3 regions of the Pseudothermotoga sp. U03pept genome follow, and region 1 is predicted to be linked to each of the others. Evidence: predicted binding sites of a transcription regulator. Region 1 holds the regulator's gene; each other region holds the start of a gene.

Region 1 (5,580 bases):
TTCATCGCCATTTCAAAGACGACAAAGTTCTCGCCTTTGTACTCGTTCAGAATGGAAATGGGAAGTCCGATCTCGGTGTTCAGATTACCTTGATTACGGAAGGCTCTGCCCTCTCCTATGAGTGTGTAGATCACCTCTTTGGTAGTTGTTTTGCCGTTGGAGCCGGTGATACCTATCACGAAAGGTTTATATCTTTGGAGTTTTTCTTTGGCTTTTGAAAGAAGAAATTCAACGGTGTCTCCCACCTTGAGCACTTTGTCTTTTGGCAGATCTACGTCTTCTTGTACAACCACATAGAGAGCTCCCTTATTCAGCGCCTCTTGTACATACAGATGCCCATCAGTCCTTGTACCCTTTAATGCAACAAAAACAGATCCTGGCACAACCTTTCGAGAGTCTGTGACAAAAAGAAGGTTCTCACACATGCCTCTTTTCCTTTTCGTATTCTCTTATAACTATTTTCCTTATCTCGTCAGCATCTTTGAAAGGAATCTTCTTCTCGTCGCTGAATATCTGATACTCCTCGTGACCTCTACCGGCAACTATGACCATATCACCGCGATTGGCAATTGTCAGGGCAGTTTCGATCGCCTCACGCCTGTCTGGTATAACAAGGTAAGGTGAACCAACTGGAACACCTTTTTCTACCTCGATCAGAATTTCTTCAGGATCATCTCCTCTTGGATCGTCGGTAGTTATTATGCTGACATCTGAATACCTGCACACAACTTGAGCCATCATAGGCCTCTTACCCTTATCTGCCTGACCACCTGCTCCAAAGACTGTGATGACTCTACCTGTCGTCAGTTTTTTTGCCGTTATGAGAGTCTTTTCAAGGGCATCAGGACTGTGTGCAAAATCAACAACTATGTCTATTCCCAACAGAGAACCTTCTCTGATGAATTGAAACCTTCCGTCTACTCCTTCGAAGTTTTTCACTGCTTCTATCACAGGCTTGATGTCATAACCGAGTTCCACAAGTGATGCAATGACAAGAGTTGCGTTGTAAGCATTGTGCAGACCCGGGATATTTATCTGACATTCAAAGGAACCATGACGTGATTGGAGTGTGAACTTGGTGCCATACCTTTGTATATCGACGTTGGTGATTCTGTAATCGCTTTTTGGTGATATTCCGTAGATTACCCTCTTGACTTTCTTGTTCAACAGATGTTCGAATTCATCGCTCATCACTGCGATGCCGTTGTCCTTCAACAGATCGAAGATATGGAGTTTTGTCTTTACATACTCTTCAAAGGTTGGGTGGAAATCAAGATGATCACGGGTGATGTTTGTCAGTGCTGCCACGTCAAACCTAATCGATTCAACTCTCTTGAGGGCAAGAGAGTGGGAAGAGACTTCCATTGCAAAATGTGTGCCGCCATTATCAACGGTCTTTCTCATGGCTCTGAGAATCTCAATAGCGTTGGGAGTTGTGTTGTCATGATGAAACCTTTTTTCACCGAGTATATCGTAGAAAACAGTGCCTAACATGCTTCCTTTAGCGTCAAGAGAGTTCATAACATGGTGGAAGAGATGTACTGATGTTGTCTTTCCATTTGTTCCAGTCACACCAAAGGTGATCAGATCGTTGAAGGGATAACCATAAAAGTGAGCAGCCAAAAAAGCTTCGGCAAGTCTCGTATCACTCACAACGACATGCGGGAAGTTCAACTGAATTGGACGATCAACAACTAAAAACGCAGCACCTTTCTTGACTATCTCTGGTACGATCTCGTGCGAGTCAAATTTGCTTCCTTTGTGGCAGATAAAAAGAGCACCTTTGTTGAGTTCTGTGGATTTGTTTGTCAAACCAGTTATCTCCAAATGATTTTGTCCGTCCAAAAAAGAACTGACAGATATGTCATTGACCACTTTGAGTAATTCCTGAACGAGCATCGTACCAATCACCTCTTTTTCATCGTTATTGTAACACCCTCCTTTTATCTTGACAAGTTTCATGGGGCATGATATGCTAAAATTAGCACTCGGATATGGTGAGTGATAATAAATGAAGCGAGAGGCGAGGATAAACGAAAGACAAAAAAAGATTCTCTATTGTGTTGTGAGAGAATACATAATGACCAAGAAGCCCATAAGTTCCGAAAGAGTACTTGAGGCTTCTGATATATCTTGCAGCAGCGCGACTGTCAGAAACGACTTGAGAAAACTTGAATACCTTGGCTACCTCAACCAGCCTCATACATCGGCTGGGCGCGTACCAACTGACAAAGGTTACAGATTCTACGTGAATGAGACTTTGAATTTGATAAAAGAATATACCCAGCATTCGGCTTCAATCCACTCGAAGTACCCAATGACCTTTGGAGACATGGAGAAGATTCTGACAGGTGCAGCGATAGCTCTTTCACGCATCACAAAAGGGGCTGTCATTTTGGAAAAACCCGCGATCGACAAACTCAAAATACTCAAGATATCGATCGCCCAGATCACCAAAACATATAACGTTGTTTCGGTGATAACAGAGCTCGGTTTGGTCAAATTCATACCGTTTAGAACCTTTGGTGAAATAGATTACCTTTCTTTAGAGAAGATGATGAACGAACTCTTGGCAGGCTACACCATCGAAACGATTGGCGATAGGAGTATCGAAACAGAGGCAGATCAATACTTGCTGGATCTTTCAGAATATCTTGCGAGTGCTTTGAAGGAAGATTCATCGAGCAATCTGGTAAAAGTAGGACTTGACACGTTGATCAACGCAGAGAACTTCAACATAGAAGAGATAAGAAAACTGTCAAACTTCTTTTCAGATGATTCCATGCTCAGAAAGGTTTTTACGAAGACTGAGGAAATACCAGCTATTCTGATAGGAAATGAACACGGTGTAGAAGGTTTAGAAAACCTCGCAATCTTCGTCGACGGTTACAGGAAAGAAGAAAAACTCATGGGAAAAGTCATGGTCATAACATCAAAGGTGATCAAATACGAAGATATAGTTAGTTCTTTGAAGTACATGGTGAGTCGACTCACTGAATATTTCACCGTAGCGACCAGAGAGGAGGGAAGAAAGTGAACGAAAACGAAAAGCAGGTTACTCAAGAAAACCAACAAACAGTGGAGAAATTACAACAGGAAAAAGAAGAACTCCTTCGCTTTACCAAAGAACTCAAAGCTCAATTTGAGAATTACAAAAAGGATGTTCTCAGAGAGAGGGAACAAATCCTGAAAAACGCAAATGAATACCTTCTCACAAAACTTATACCCGTCTTAGATGACATGGACAGAGCCTTCAAAGATGTCGAACAATCACATTCTTATAAGACTTTCTACAAAGGTGTAGAGTTAATATATAAGAAATTGTGGAAGATACTGAACGATGAAGGTTTCTTCAAAATAGAAGTGAAAGACAAATTTGATCCATTCGAGCACGAAGCAGTTGAAAGAGTGGAAACCACTGAGCACGAAGAGTATTCCATTCTGAAGGTCATCGAGAACGGTTATAAGTTCCACAACAAGATAGTTAAACCGGTAAAAGTGCAGGTGGCGATCAAGCCAAGAGGTGAACAGAGTGCCAAGACAGAGTAAGGATTACTATGCGATCCTTGGGGTCTCGAGAGATGCTTCACAAGAAGATATCAAGAAGGCTTATAAGAAGCTCATAAAACAGTGGCATCCTGATCTGCACCCGGAGAACAAGAAAGAAGCTGAAGAAAAGTTCAAGGAGATCCAAGAGGCTTACGAGGTGCTCAGCGATCCTCAGAAAAAAGCCGTTTATGATCGCTTTGGCTATGTAGGAGAAACGGAATTCTCACAGCAGGGTGCAGGAAATCCTTTCGAAGACGTCTTCAAAGATTTCGAGAGTTTTTTTGGCAGAGACGTCTACGATATCTTTTTCGGCGAACGGGGTACCGAAGAAAGGCAACAGAGTCGTCGCAGAGCCGGTGAAGACATATCGATCACCGTTGAGGTGAGCTTTGCGGAATCTCTCGTTGGAAAACAGATTCCCATAGAGTACGAAAGGTATGAAAAATGTGAACATTGTAACGGCAGCGGAGTTGAACCGGGAAGTGGTTATCAAACCTGCCCAAGATGCCATGGAACTGGTGTGATAAGAGAAGAACGCCGCAGCATCTTTGGGGTCTTCGTTAGTACAAGAACATGCAATAACTGTGGTGGTAGTGGAAAGGTTGTCAAAGAGAAATGCCATTCCTGTGGTGGTGCAGGAAGAATCAAGAAGAAAGTCAGGATGACTGTAAATATTCCTGCCGGTGTTTCTGAGGGAACAAAACTCAGAATAGAGGGTGCGGGTAATGCGGGTTACAACCAAGGACCATACGGAGACCTATACGTTATAGTACACGTCAAACCAGACAAAAAGTTCAGGAGACAAGATGACGATATTTATGCGGAAATATCTATAGACTATATCCAGGCTATCTTGGGGACTACCGTGAAATTAGACCTACCAACGGGTAGCACAACGATGCTCAGAATTCCACCTGGGACTCAACCAGGTAGTGTATTCCGCCTCAAAGGTGAAGGAGCACCATCGCTTAGAACGCAGAGGCGTGGCGATCTCTATGTCACAGTGAATGTGAAGATACCAGAGAATGTCTCTTCTGAAGAAACAAGGCTTTTGAAGGAGTTGGCAAGGATCAGGGGTACTGATTTGTAGGAAAAGATCCTGAAATTTAGCCAACATTTAAGAATAGTTACCAAGGGACCCGAAAAAGGTCCCTTTTTTTCTTATTCTCATCTATTTACAACATTTTCAGAACATGGTAGAATACAGTGTGAATATTTTGCAAAGGGGAGGCGCAGAAGATGAAGCGCCAGGAATTGTTGAACTTTCTCGAAAGCCAACCCACCATTCAAGAAGTCAAAGCTCTCGCCAAGAAACTCGGTTTGAAGATCAAGAAAAGAATGAAGAAAAACGAAGTCTACAGAATGCTCAAAGATTACGCTCTACAGTTACAAGAACCCGTTCAGAATGTTCAAAGCCCGGCTGCAGAAAAAATTGAGGATCTTCCGAGTTCGTATGGATCAGATCGTTTGATGCTTCTTGCAGTCAATCCACATTTGGTTCATCTGAGCTGGGATTTATCCAATGAAACGAGAAGAAAACTCTCTGAAACTGGTAATGTTGTGGTGAGATTGTACGACGTGACCTACATCGTCTTTAATGGCACAAATGCCCACAGAATCTTTGAAGCAGGCGTTGATCTTGGCAACTGCCGAAACTACTACTTTCATGTTCCATGTGCAAACGCCGATTACATAGCCGAGATAGGTTACAAGACAGATGAGACTTTCATACCAGTTTTGAGGTCAAACCTGTGTAGAACACCTTCTGATTCTCCTGCTACAACGAGCAGGCAGAGATGGATAATCAAAGGCAAGAAGCAGGTCGTGACCTTGGGTGAAACGTTGATACAACAGATCGAACGCATCAACATCTTCAGCCCCACACAAGCTGCTTCGGGTGGTGAGCGACGATGATGGGATATTTCTGTTTGGTCCTTCATTCACATCTTCCTTATGTTCATCATCCAGAACATGATACCTTTCTCGAGGAAAGATGGTACTTTGAAGCGATAATCGAAAGCTACATTCCAT
Region 2 (5,580 bases), on a different contig from region 1:
ACAACCTTGGCTTTCTTGTCTTCTTTCTTTGGTAAAGTTATTGTCAAGACACCATCTTCGTATTTTGCTTTGACTTTGTCGGCTTCGACATACTCGGGCAACGACAGAGTTCTTTCGAATTTACCGTAACACCTTTCCACAACTTTGTAGTTTCTGTTTTCCTTTTCTCGCTCAAGCTTCTTCTCTCCGCTGATTCTTAAGAGACCATCTTCGACCTTTACTTCGAAGTCTTTTTTGTCCATTCCTGGGACTTCTACCTCGATGACTACGGAATCATTTGTCTCGTAGACATCGATATCTGGTAGGTATGAATAGACTGTACTTTTACGAGTCACAGGAGTGAAGAAGTCTTCAAAGATTCTGTCGATCTCACGTTGAAGCTCTCTGAATGGTTTCATGAAATCCTCACGCCTTTCGAGCAACATGAAGACCCCTCCTCTCAAAAGTTTTTATTGTGAACTAGATTGTTCTTTTCTGACATTCTCGTACATGTACTGACCTATTTTCATGCTCTCCTTCTGCAAATCGTCGAAGAGCATTTTTACTCTGGCAATGTCGTCTTTGTTTATGGCTTCTCTGAGATCTTTGACAAGTTCCTCCAGTTTAGATTTGAGATCGCTTGGCAATTTTTCTCCATGTTCCTTCAAATGTTTGCTGACACTGTAAGCCAAATCGTCTGCTTTGTTCTTTAGTTCGACCTCTTCACGTTTTCTCCTGTCTTGCTCTTCGTACTTTTGTGCTTCTTCCATCATCTTTTTGATATCGTCTTCTCTGAGTTTGTGCCTACCAGTCACAACCATTGATTGTTCTTTGTTAGATGCCAGATCTTTTGCTGAAACGTTGACTATTCCATCACTGTCTATGTCGAAGGTTACCTCTATTTGTGGCACACCTCTGGGTGCCGGTGGTATGTCCACCAATCTGAAGCTGCCAAGGAATATGTTGTCTCTTGCCATCGTTCGTTCGCCTTGGTAGACTCTGACTTCAACCTCTGTTTGGTAATCCTCTGCAGTTGTGAAAACTTTGCTTTTCTTGACTGGTATTGTTGTGTTTCTGGGTATGATAGGTTCCATCAAGCCACCTTTGACTTCGATACCGAGTGTGAGTGGCGTGACGTCTACCAGAACTATGTCCTTTTCCTTTGCCTCTCCACCAAGGATTGCCGCTTGAATCGCCGCACCGATTGCAACTGCTTCATCTGGATTGACACTCTTATTTGGTTCTTTACCAAAGATATCTTGTATGATCTTGTGAACCATTGGAGATCGAGTCATGCCACCGACCAAAATGACTTCATCTATGTCTTTCGGTGAGAGCTTTGCGTCACTCAGTGCTTTTTCTACAGGTCCTTTGGTCATGTCGAAGAGATCTTTTACCAGAGACTCATAGAGAGATCTTGTAAGCCTCATCTCAAGGTGCAATGGACCTGATGAAGTCGCAGTTATGTAAGGAAGACTAATATCAGTTTCAAGCTTACTCGAAAGCTCTATTTTCGCTTTTTCAGCTGCGTCTCTGAGCCTTTGGAGTGCTTGTCTGTCTTCTCTGAGATCTACCCCGTGTTGTTTTTTGAATTCCTCTGCCATCCAGTCAACAATTCTTTGGTCGAAGTCGTCTCCTCCAAGGTGGTTGTTTCCAGAGGTCGCTACCACCTGAATCACACCTTCGCCTATTTCGAGGATGGAGACATCAAAGGTACCGCCACCGAGATCGTAGACCAAGACTTTTTGTTCTTTCTTCTTGTCAAGACCGTATGCGAGTGCGGCTGCAGTGGGTTCGTTTATGATTCTGAGTACGTCGAAGCCGGCGATCTGACCAGCTTCTTTGGTTGCCTGTCTCTGAGCGTCATTGAAATATGCAGGACAAGTGATGACAGCCTTCTTGATCTTTCCATTTAGATATTGTTCGGCATCCTTTTTCATCTTTTGCAGAATGTATGCGCTTATCTGTTGAGGAGTGTATTGCTTGTCGTCGATCTTGACTTTGTAATCACTACCCATCTTTCTCTTTATAGACTTGACTGTTCTCTCAGAATTGAGAATCATCTGCCTTTTGGCTGGTTCACCCACGATTATTTCACCAGCTTTGGTGAAGGCAACTATTGAAGGAGTTAGTCTTGATCCTTCAGCGTTGGGTATAACCTCGATCGAACCATCTGGTTTCATCCATGCTATTACCGAGTTTGTTGTACCCAAATCGATACCAACAACGTATTCTCTTTCACTCATCGTTTCACCTCCCAAGAGTTTCCAATTTCATTATATGCACTCCCAAACGGTTTGTCAAGGGATGCTGTGATATTTTGATGAGTGAGATAACTCTTGGTGTAACGCACTATAAGGATGCTAAATACCATAGTTATTAAATCGTATAGCAATCGTTACTTATGATTGCTACCAAGGTGGTTTGAAAGATCTGTGCCTGCAGCTGGTATAATTTATAAAAAGTGATAACTGAGAAAGATCGAACTTGTGCCATTTTCGTGAAATCGACAGCTAAGTGTATTTCAAGTGAGTGAAGAATCCATTGTGGATAAAGCAGAGTGGTTTTGATCTCTAACCAAGGGGGTGTTGCAATGAAGATCACATGGTTTGGCCATGCGTGTTTCTTGATCGAGAGTTCGCAGCTTCGAATCCTCACCGATCCTTTCGACAGTTCTGTTGGATACAAGGTGCCCAATGTGATGGTAGATCTGATCACCGAAAGTCACCAACATTTCGACCATAACGCACATCACTTGATAAAGGGAAAATTCGAAGTAATCAAAGAAGCAGGTTTTCATGAATTCAGAGGTGCCAAAATTACTGGGATTAAGACCTTTCACGACTCTGAGTCTGGTGTCAAGAGGGGACAGAACATCGTTTTTGTCTTTGAAATTGAAGGTTTTAGATTAGTGCACCTCGGTGATCTCGGCCACGTTCTAAGCCAACCGCAGGTTGATCAACTCAAGCCTGTAGATGTGCTGTTTTTACCAGTCGGTGGAAGCTTTACCATAGACCCCAACGAAGCCAAAAAGGTGCTCGATCAGCTTCAACCACATGTGGCGATACCGATGCATTTCAAGACTAGATACATAAAATTCGATATCGCACCGGTTGAAGAATTTACGAAATTGTGCGAGAATGTAAAGTATATAGGCAGCAATCTCTTGGAGTTTGGTGCACAAATCAGAGAACAGGATAGAACGATCTATGTATTGAGTATCTGAAGGGAGGCATTCGGTGCAACTGAAGACGCTTTTCGACGAAAAAGCTGTGCGCGAGAGGATCAAGCAAATGGCGAAAGAGATCGAGTCATATTATAAAGATAAGACAGAATCTCTCAACGCGATTTGTGTTCTCAAGGGGTCGGTACATTTTTTCAGTGAACTCGTTCTGAACATTGGTATGGATGTCAATTACTCATTTGTGCATGTTTCAAGTTATGCGGGAACGGAGTCAACCGGCAGGATAAGGGTCAAATCCTGGGTTGATGAAACGCTCCAAGGCAAGTATGTTCTTGTTGTAGAGGATATCGTCGATACCGGAAATACGCTCCGATATATACTATCTTATTTGAAAAAATACAAGCCGGCAGATTTGAAGATCGCAGCTTTGATAGAAAAGCAAAAGTACCAACACGGTATACCAATTGACTTCGTAGGCTTCAAGGTGAAGGACGTTTTCTTAGTCGGTTATGGTCTTGATTTTGAAGAAAAATACAGAAATCTGCCATACATTGGTTATATCGAATGAGAAAAGGCTCATTGATAGTTGCAAGCTTAGTGATCTTGGTAATTGTTTTCACCATACTCTTCTCACTTCAGAGGCTTATTGACATGAGAGTCTCTGGTTTTGTCTCACTTTAGAAGGAGAGCATCGTCGACAATGCGTCCACTTCTCGTTGAAGAATTTCTAAATCTCCTTCAAGAAGACCTGCGCAAAGTGATTGCTAAACAGATGAAGAAAAGTGAATTGATTGAAAATATGCAGGAAAGATATGAACAAATAGCCGATCCCATTCTGCAGGAAGTCGAGGTTTCAGAAAGACTGAAACAACTTTCGGAGTACATCGAAGCCATTGATAGCCTCGATGAAGAAAGAACGCTGAAAAGATTGAAAAACTGCTTTGGTATGATAGAACGCTTTCAGGAACAGTATCTGGTCTCAAAGCCAGAATGCTTTGAAGCGAAGCAACCAGAGCGTGAAATAAAGTATGCAAAGGGTGTTGGACCGAGGCGTGAGGCAACCCTGAAAAAGCTTGGCCTTTCTACACTCGGAGATTTGATCTTTTATTTTCCTCGTGACTATGAAGACAGAAGGCGTGTAGTTCCAATAGTTGAAATTCGTCCTGAAGAAAAAATCACTACCTATGGGAAGTTGCTGAGTGTTGAGACCAAGAGAATTAGTTCTGTAACGATCACTGCTGCCGTGCTCAGCGATGGTGTCAACCAGATTCTTTTAAAGTGGTTCAATCAGGAATTCCTTCAAAAGATTCTGCAAACAATGAAGAATAAAATGGTTTACGTGACAGGAACTGCAAAACATGGTCAGTTTGGCACAACTGAGATTCTCAACCCAGAGGTTGAACTGTACGATAGTTCTCCAGCACTTGAGATTCTGCCAGTCTACCCATTGACAGAAGGAATTAGTCAGAAGGAACTGCGTAAGATCGTCCGGGAGAATCTTTCATGTGTCTGTCATTTTCAAGACGAATTACCCACAGAATTGATGGAACGGAGAAAACTGTTCAGCATTTCCACAGCACTTCAAGGAATGCACTTTCCAAAGAGTATCTACCAACTGAAGAAGTCAATCGAAAGACTTGCATACGAAGAACTCTTCTTGATGCAACTCGCTCTATTGATGTCAAGAAAGTCATTTGAGCAAATAGGAGGCATCCCGAAGAAGATCGAAGGAATACTCGCTCAGAGGTTTCTGGAAAACTTACCCTTCAAGTTAACGAACTCTCAAACTCTTGCCCATCAGCAAATAAGACAAGATATGGTGAGTAGCAAACCTATGAGCAGACTTCTTCAGGGCGATGTTGGTTCTGGAAAGACTGTTGTTTCACAGCTGGCTATAATCGATAACTTCGAAGCGGGATTTCAATCTGCCGTAATGGCTCCAACCTCAATTCTTGCAATACAGCACTACAGGAGAATGGCCCCAGCCTTTGAGGATCTTGGAATGAGAACTGCTCTTCTCTTGGGTGAAACATCTTCAAAAGAGAAAGATAGAATAAAACACCTTCTTTCAACAGGAGAGATTTCTGTTGTGGTTGGAACACACACACTCATTCAAGAAGATGTTAACTTCTCGAATCTTGGACTCGTGGTGATAGACGAACAGCACAGATTTGGTGTCAAGCAAAGAGAGGCGCTTGTCAGTAAAGGCAAGGCACTTGATACACTCGTCATGACAGCGACACCAATTCCAAGGACCTTGGCACTGACCATCTACGGCGATTTGGACATAACAGTTATAGACGAAATGCCCCCAGGAAGAAAGGAAGTCAAAACAATTCTTGCTTCTGTTTCCAAGATCGATCAAGTTCACGATTTCATCAGAAAGGAACTGAAAGAAGGTGGACAGGTATTTGTCG
Region 3 (5,580 bases), 520 kb from region 1:
ACACATGTCAGCGGATCTTCTGCTTTAACAACCTTAATTCCTGTTTCTTTTTCGATTAGCCTATCGATACCTCGCAACAACGATCCTCCACCTGTTGCGACTATGCCACGTTCAACGATATCTGTTGCCAATTCTGGTGGAGTTCGTTCCAACGTGGACTTTATGCTGTCTATTATGGCAGCTACTGGTACTGTTAATGCTTCACGAATCTCAGCTCCTCTCAAAACAGTTCTCCTTGGCAGTCCAGTGGAAAGATCGATACCGGTTACAGTTGTTTCAAGTGCATCGTATTCTTCGGCTCTGTAGACATTTCCTATTTCCATCTTTATCTTCTCGCCAGTTCTTTCGCCGATTGCTATTCTGTAGGTTTCTCTTACGTACTGAACGATTGCTTCGTCCATTTCATCACCAGCAATTCTTATTGAATCCCACACGACAATACTGCCGAGTGATATAACAGCAACCTCTGTTGTTCCTCCACCTATATCGACGATCATATTTCCGTTTGGTTCTTCAACGTCGAGGTCTATTCCTATCGCACTCGCCATGGGTTCTTCTATCAAGAAAACCCTTGAGGCGCCTGCTTCAAGACCAGCTTCTAATATGGCACGTCTTTCCACATCTGTTATTCCAATGGGTACCCCTATCACAATTCTTGGCTTGAGAAAAGAAATCGTCGGTTTGGTCTTCCCAATGAAGTATTTGAGCATTGAAAGTGCTACATCGTAATCGGCTATGACTCCATCTCTCAATGGGCGCAGTGCAATTATCGATGCGGGGGTTTTGCCAAGCATCATCTTTGCTTCCATTCCAACTTTTAGAACTTCACCGGTATCTGCGTTAATAGCAACTACAGATGGTTCATTTATAATGATTCCTTTTCCCCGTGCGTACACGAGTGTATTTGCTGTACCAAGATCTATACCAAGGTCACGTCTCATGTTCACGAAATCAGCCTCCATTGAAACGATTCAGCTTGATTTTATCACGAACTTTGAAAAAACAAAAGAACATGATAGAGTAATATGGCAAAAGGTGATAGCTGTGCTAACTAAGATTTTGATAGGCATAATTCTAAGCTTGGGCATGACCGGACTAATATCTTTTTTCGGTGCAAGAGAGACAATCATTGCAGCACTGAAGTCCATGAACATGGGGTTTTTCTTACTCGCTTGCTGTAGCTACATTTTTCTCGTATTTGTAGATGCCCTCAGGACAAAACTTCTCTTATCGCTGAATGGTGAGAAAGTCAGTTATCGGCTTTGTCTTCAAAACACGATACTGGGCCTTTACACCAGTGCCATCACACCTTTTTCAGCAGGAGGACAGCCTTTTCAAATCTATCATTTGGTGAAAAATGGTGTTCTAATAGAGCGTTCTTCAATGGCTATTGGAGTTAAGTTCATCACATCACTGTCTGTGATGATCAGTGGCTCTTTTCTTTTGCTCATCTTTGCTGGCAAGAGGATCATATCAGATGCTGGTTCGGCCTTTCTTGTGTACACGGGCTTGGTCTTGACTTGCAGCGCGTACTTGTTCTTTTTGTTGCTGATATTCTCCAAAACTTTCACTTACAAGATCTTCACATCGAAGCTTCTCACAAGGATATTGTCCCGAATAACCAGAAGAAATACAGAGGTGGTTTTCAAGAAAACTGTGGACTCTTTGACAAATTATTTCGACCTTTTGAAGAGCTTGTGGAATCGTTCCAAGCCTGTCTTGTTGCTGAACATAATACTTACGGCGTCAGAGATCTTGATCAGTGTGAGTATTCCCTACGTACTGATGGTGGGTTTTGGCATCAGATCGAATTATTTCGAGTTTTTGTGTGCGATACTGGTGATGACAATGGTTGTCTATTTTCTGCCGACGCCAGGTTCATCAGGTGGTGTTGAAGGCGCTTTCTACATGATGTTCAGAAATATGTTTTCAAAAGAGGTCGTAGTGGCAACTGTGATCACCTGGAGGCTAATCACTTACTACGCAATAATAGTTGCCGGATCGTTGATCTTGCCTAAGGTATTTCTTGATATCAAACAAACAAAGCAATCATAAAGGACAAAGCATAAGCTATACCACAGATCAGCAGGGCTTTCCAGCCCCTTCTGTTATGTCCTTTCATCTTCTCCTTTTCTTCGTTTTTCATTGCCCTCAAGCCTAGCTCAAAACTCAGGATTGCAAAGAGCAAAACTGCCGATCCTGCGAAGAAAAAGATATTCGAAATAGCTCTCAAAATATCACCTCTGATCGCATAATGTGCTGCACGTCATTTGTACCAATAGTTTTCGATTTCATGTCTATCCACATATGAGGGTTCAAAATGCATTCTTGATGTTCTGAAAACCCTCTCCAAATGTATAGCGTGCCTCACTGACTATTATAAAAGCGCTCTTATCTGTCTTTTTTATGAAAGAAATTAACTCTCCGAGTTCTCTCCTTCTCAAAACTATGAGTAGCATTTTCTTGTCTTGTTTGGTATAAGCACCTTGTGCGTTCAAATAGGTAGCTCCTCTCTTCAGTTGATAGAGAACAAAATCGGCTATTTGGTCGTTCTTTTTTGAAATCACGATTACTTGGGTTGAAGTTTCAATACCTTTCATCACAAAATCTATGGTCATACCGTTGATCACTATGGCAAGAATTGCGTACATACCGGTCTTTGCTCCAAAAGTGAACCCCGCGAACAAACCTATGACAAAATCAATCAGCAATAAAGTTGTGCCCATTGAAGAAGCAAAGTATCTATTGAAGATACGAGCGATGATATCAGTTCCGCCTGTCGAAGCATTTTGGGTGAAAGTGATTGCCATTCCGATAGCCGTTAGAACATCTCCAAAAAAGACAGCAAGCATCATGTCACCTGCTATGTACTTTGGTATCTTGATGAATCTATCAAAAAGATCGACGCAAAAAGTTATAAGAAAGGTGCAGTATATGGTTTTTGCGCTGAAATCAAAGCCTATGGTGATAAAGGCTATCAGGAACAGTGCACCGTTGATTATGTACATCCAAACACCTACTGGAAGTTTTAGCAGACCGTTCAACACCATAGCAAGACCACTTGCCCCACCTGCTGCTATATTGTTGGGTATCAGGAAGGCGACCAACCCAACAGCCGTTATGATAACACCAACGGTCGCAAGGACGTACTCCTTCAGAATAAGAGCCTTGTTCACAGACTCACCCCTTTTTTCAAGAAGATTCTACCATGCTTCACAGGATACAATTGCCTCTGAGTGTATGAGGACAAAATGGTACGATTCGCAGAGAAAAATCCTTTAAATGGGTGGTTAAACGGTAATAATCTCTATTTCTCACTCTTATTCACAGATAATTAGGAAAAATGACACTTGATTACTTCAGAAGAGTAGTGTATCCTATAATTAGCACTCGATAACTTAGAGTGATAATATTGGAGATCGAAAGGAGGTTTGTGTATGAAAGTAACACCGCTTGGTGAGAGACTTTTGATCAAACCCTTGAAGGAAGAGAAGAGGACCGAAGGAGGAATAGTACTGCCAGATTCAGCGAAAGAAAAACCCATGAAGGCAGAAGTCATCGCTGTAGGGGAAAAAGTTGAGAACATCGATGTAAAGGCAGGAGACAAAGTGATCTTTTCAAAGTATGCCGGTACGGAAATCAAGATTGATGATGTTGACTACATCATAATCGATGCGAATGACATACTTGCGAAGATCGAAGAGTGAAAGGAGGAGTGAGCGATGCCGAAACTTTTGAAATTTGATGAAGAAGCCCGCAGGTCACTTGAGAGAGGTGTCAATAAAGTTGCAGATGCAGTGAGAATAACGCTTGGGCCAAAGGGTAGAAATGTTGTTATCGAGAAGAGCTGGGGTTCTCCAACAATAACGAATGACGGTGTTTCAATAGCAAAGGAAATTGATCTTGAGGACAAATTTGAAAACCTCGGTGCTCAACTGGTAAAAGAGGTTGCTTCAAAAACAAACGACGTCGCTGGTGATGGTACAACAACAGCAACGGTTCTTGCACAAGCGATGATCAGAGAGGGACTGAAAAACGTAGCGGCAGGTTCAAATCCAATATTGCTCAAACGTGGTATCGATAAAGCAACAGAAAAAGTCGCTGGTTACATCAAGGAGAAATCGAAGAAGCTTTCTGGTAGAGAAGACATCGCCCATGTTGCAGCGATAAGTGCAAACAATGTTGATATTGGTGAACTGATTGCCGAAGCAATGGACAAAGTTGGAGAAGATGGCGTTATCACAGTTGAAGATTCAAAGACTCTTGACACCTATGTTGAGTTTACAGAAGGAATGCAGTTCGATAGAGGCTATATCTCACCGTATTTTGTAACAGATGCAGAAAAGATGGAAGTTGAACTCAAAGAGCCATTCATACTGATAACAGATAAAAAGCTCAGCGCGATCAAGCCGTTGATACCAATTCTTGAGAAGGTTGCACAGACAGGAAGACCGATTCTTGTAATCGCAGAAGATGTAGAAGGTGAAGCATTGACAACGCTCGTTTTGAACAAACTCAAAGGTACGTTGTCTGCTTGTGCCGTCAAAGCTCCTGGTTTTGGCGACAGAAGAAAGGCTATGTTGCAAGACATCGCGATACTCACAGGTGGCACTGTGATAAGTGACGAGCTTGGCATCAACCTCGAGGATGTTACGCTGGAAGATCTTGGAAGAGCAGACCTTGTTAGAGTGAAGAAAGACGACACGATCATCATCGGTGGCAAGGGTAATCCAGAGGAAATCAAGAAGAGAATAGCTCAGATAAAGTCTCAGATCGAGCAAACTACTTCTGAGTATGAAAAAGAGACACTCCAAGAGAGAATGGCAAAACTCGCTGGTGGAGTTGCCGTCATAAAGGTTGGAGCAGCTACAGAAACAGAGCTCAAAGAAAAGAAGCACAGAATAGAAGACGCACTGAGTGCAACCAGAGCGGCGGTCGAAGAAGGTATAGTTCCTGGTGGAGGAGTTACATTACTCAGGAGCAGAAAGGTTCTTGAGAATGTGTTGAAGGAACTCGACGGAGACGAAAAAGTAGGTGCGATGATAGTCTACAAATCACTCGAAGCTCCAATAAGACAGATTGCCGAGAACGCTGGCTACGATGGCGCTGTTATAGTTGAGAGAATACTTTCTTCGAAAGATGAGTCCTATGGTTTCGATGCACTCAAGGGTGAGTATACAGACATGTTCAGAGCTGGAATCATCGACCCAGCAAAAGTTACAAGAAGTGCTTTGCAGAACGCCGCTTCAATTGCAGGAATGCTTCTGACAACCGAAGTTTTGGTTGTTGAAAAACCTGAAGAGAAGAAAGAAGCACCAGCACCAATGCCACCTGAGTACTGATGATACAAATAGTTATTCAAAAGGAGGGCGTAAGCCCTCCTTTTTGTTTCATTTCCTACAGTTAGTGGATGAAAATCTATGTGCTAAGAGGGCGTCGGGCACTTTTGAACTTAGATGTATCTAAGTTCCATCTCAAGCTTTCTGAGTGAAATTATTCAAGTTATCGATGGCTTTTTATCTGTAGCAGAGCATTTTCAGCAATTCTTAGTTTTATGCATTTCGTATATTATATATTGGA

What was found. The regulator HrcA, encoded in region 1, represses chaperone genes, less so after heat shock. The targets are predictions, from matches to a motif close to ATTAGCACTCNNANNNTNNGAGTGCTAAT.
Region 2: dnaK (molecular chaperone DnaK) is a predicted target of HrcA. The motif match lies at 2,367-2,395, and genes of this name have one in related genera.
Region 3: groES (co-chaperone GroES) is a predicted target of HrcA. The motif match lies at 3,383-3,411, and genes of this name have one in related genera.

Annotation. Positions count from the first base shown of each region.
Region 1 is NZ_JBPNXV010000001.1:565,764-571,343, reverse strand. Features, by position in the region: gene ACSFC1_RS02850 (UDP-N-acetylmuramoyl-tripeptide--D-alanyl-D-alanine ligase) at 1-425, opposite strand, end outside; gene ACSFC1_RS02845 (UDP-N-acetylmuramoyl-L-alanyl-D-glutamate--2,6-diaminopimelate ligase) at 418-1,962, opposite strand; gene hrcA (heat-inducible transcriptional repressor HrcA) at 2,012-3,037, shown strand; gene ACSFC1_RS02835 (nucleotide exchange factor GrpE) at 3,034-3,549, shown strand; gene dnaJ (molecular chaperone DnaJ) at 3,533-4,639, shown strand; gene ACSFC1_RS02825 (DUF4912 domain-containing protein) at 4,789-5,463, shown strand; gene ACSFC1_RS02820 (glycoside hydrolase family 57 protein) at 5,460-5,580, shown strand, end outside.
Region 2 is NZ_JBPNXV010000003.1:54,704-60,283, reverse strand. Features, by position in the region: gene ACSFC1_RS10815 (Hsp20/alpha crystallin family protein) at 1-425, opposite strand, end outside; gene dnaK (molecular chaperone DnaK) at 450-2,225, opposite strand; gene ACSFC1_RS10805 (MBL fold metallo-hydrolase) at 2,573-3,205, shown strand; gene hpt (hypoxanthine phosphoribosyltransferase) at 3,219-3,731, shown strand; gene recG (ATP-dependent DNA helicase RecG) at 3,864-5,580, shown strand, end outside.
Region 3 is NZ_JBPNXV010000001.1:42,113-47,692, forward strand. Features, by position in the region: gene ACSFC1_RS00225 (rod shape-determining protein) at 1-941, opposite strand, end outside; gene ACSFC1_RS00230 (lysylphosphatidylglycerol synthase transmembrane domain-containing protein) at 940-2,055, shown strand; gene ACSFC1_RS00235 (hypothetical protein) at 2,033-2,233, opposite strand; gene ACSFC1_RS00240 (YitT family protein) at 2,316-3,176, opposite strand; gene groES (co-chaperone GroES) at 3,438-3,707, shown strand; gene groL (chaperonin GroEL) at 3,723-5,342, shown strand.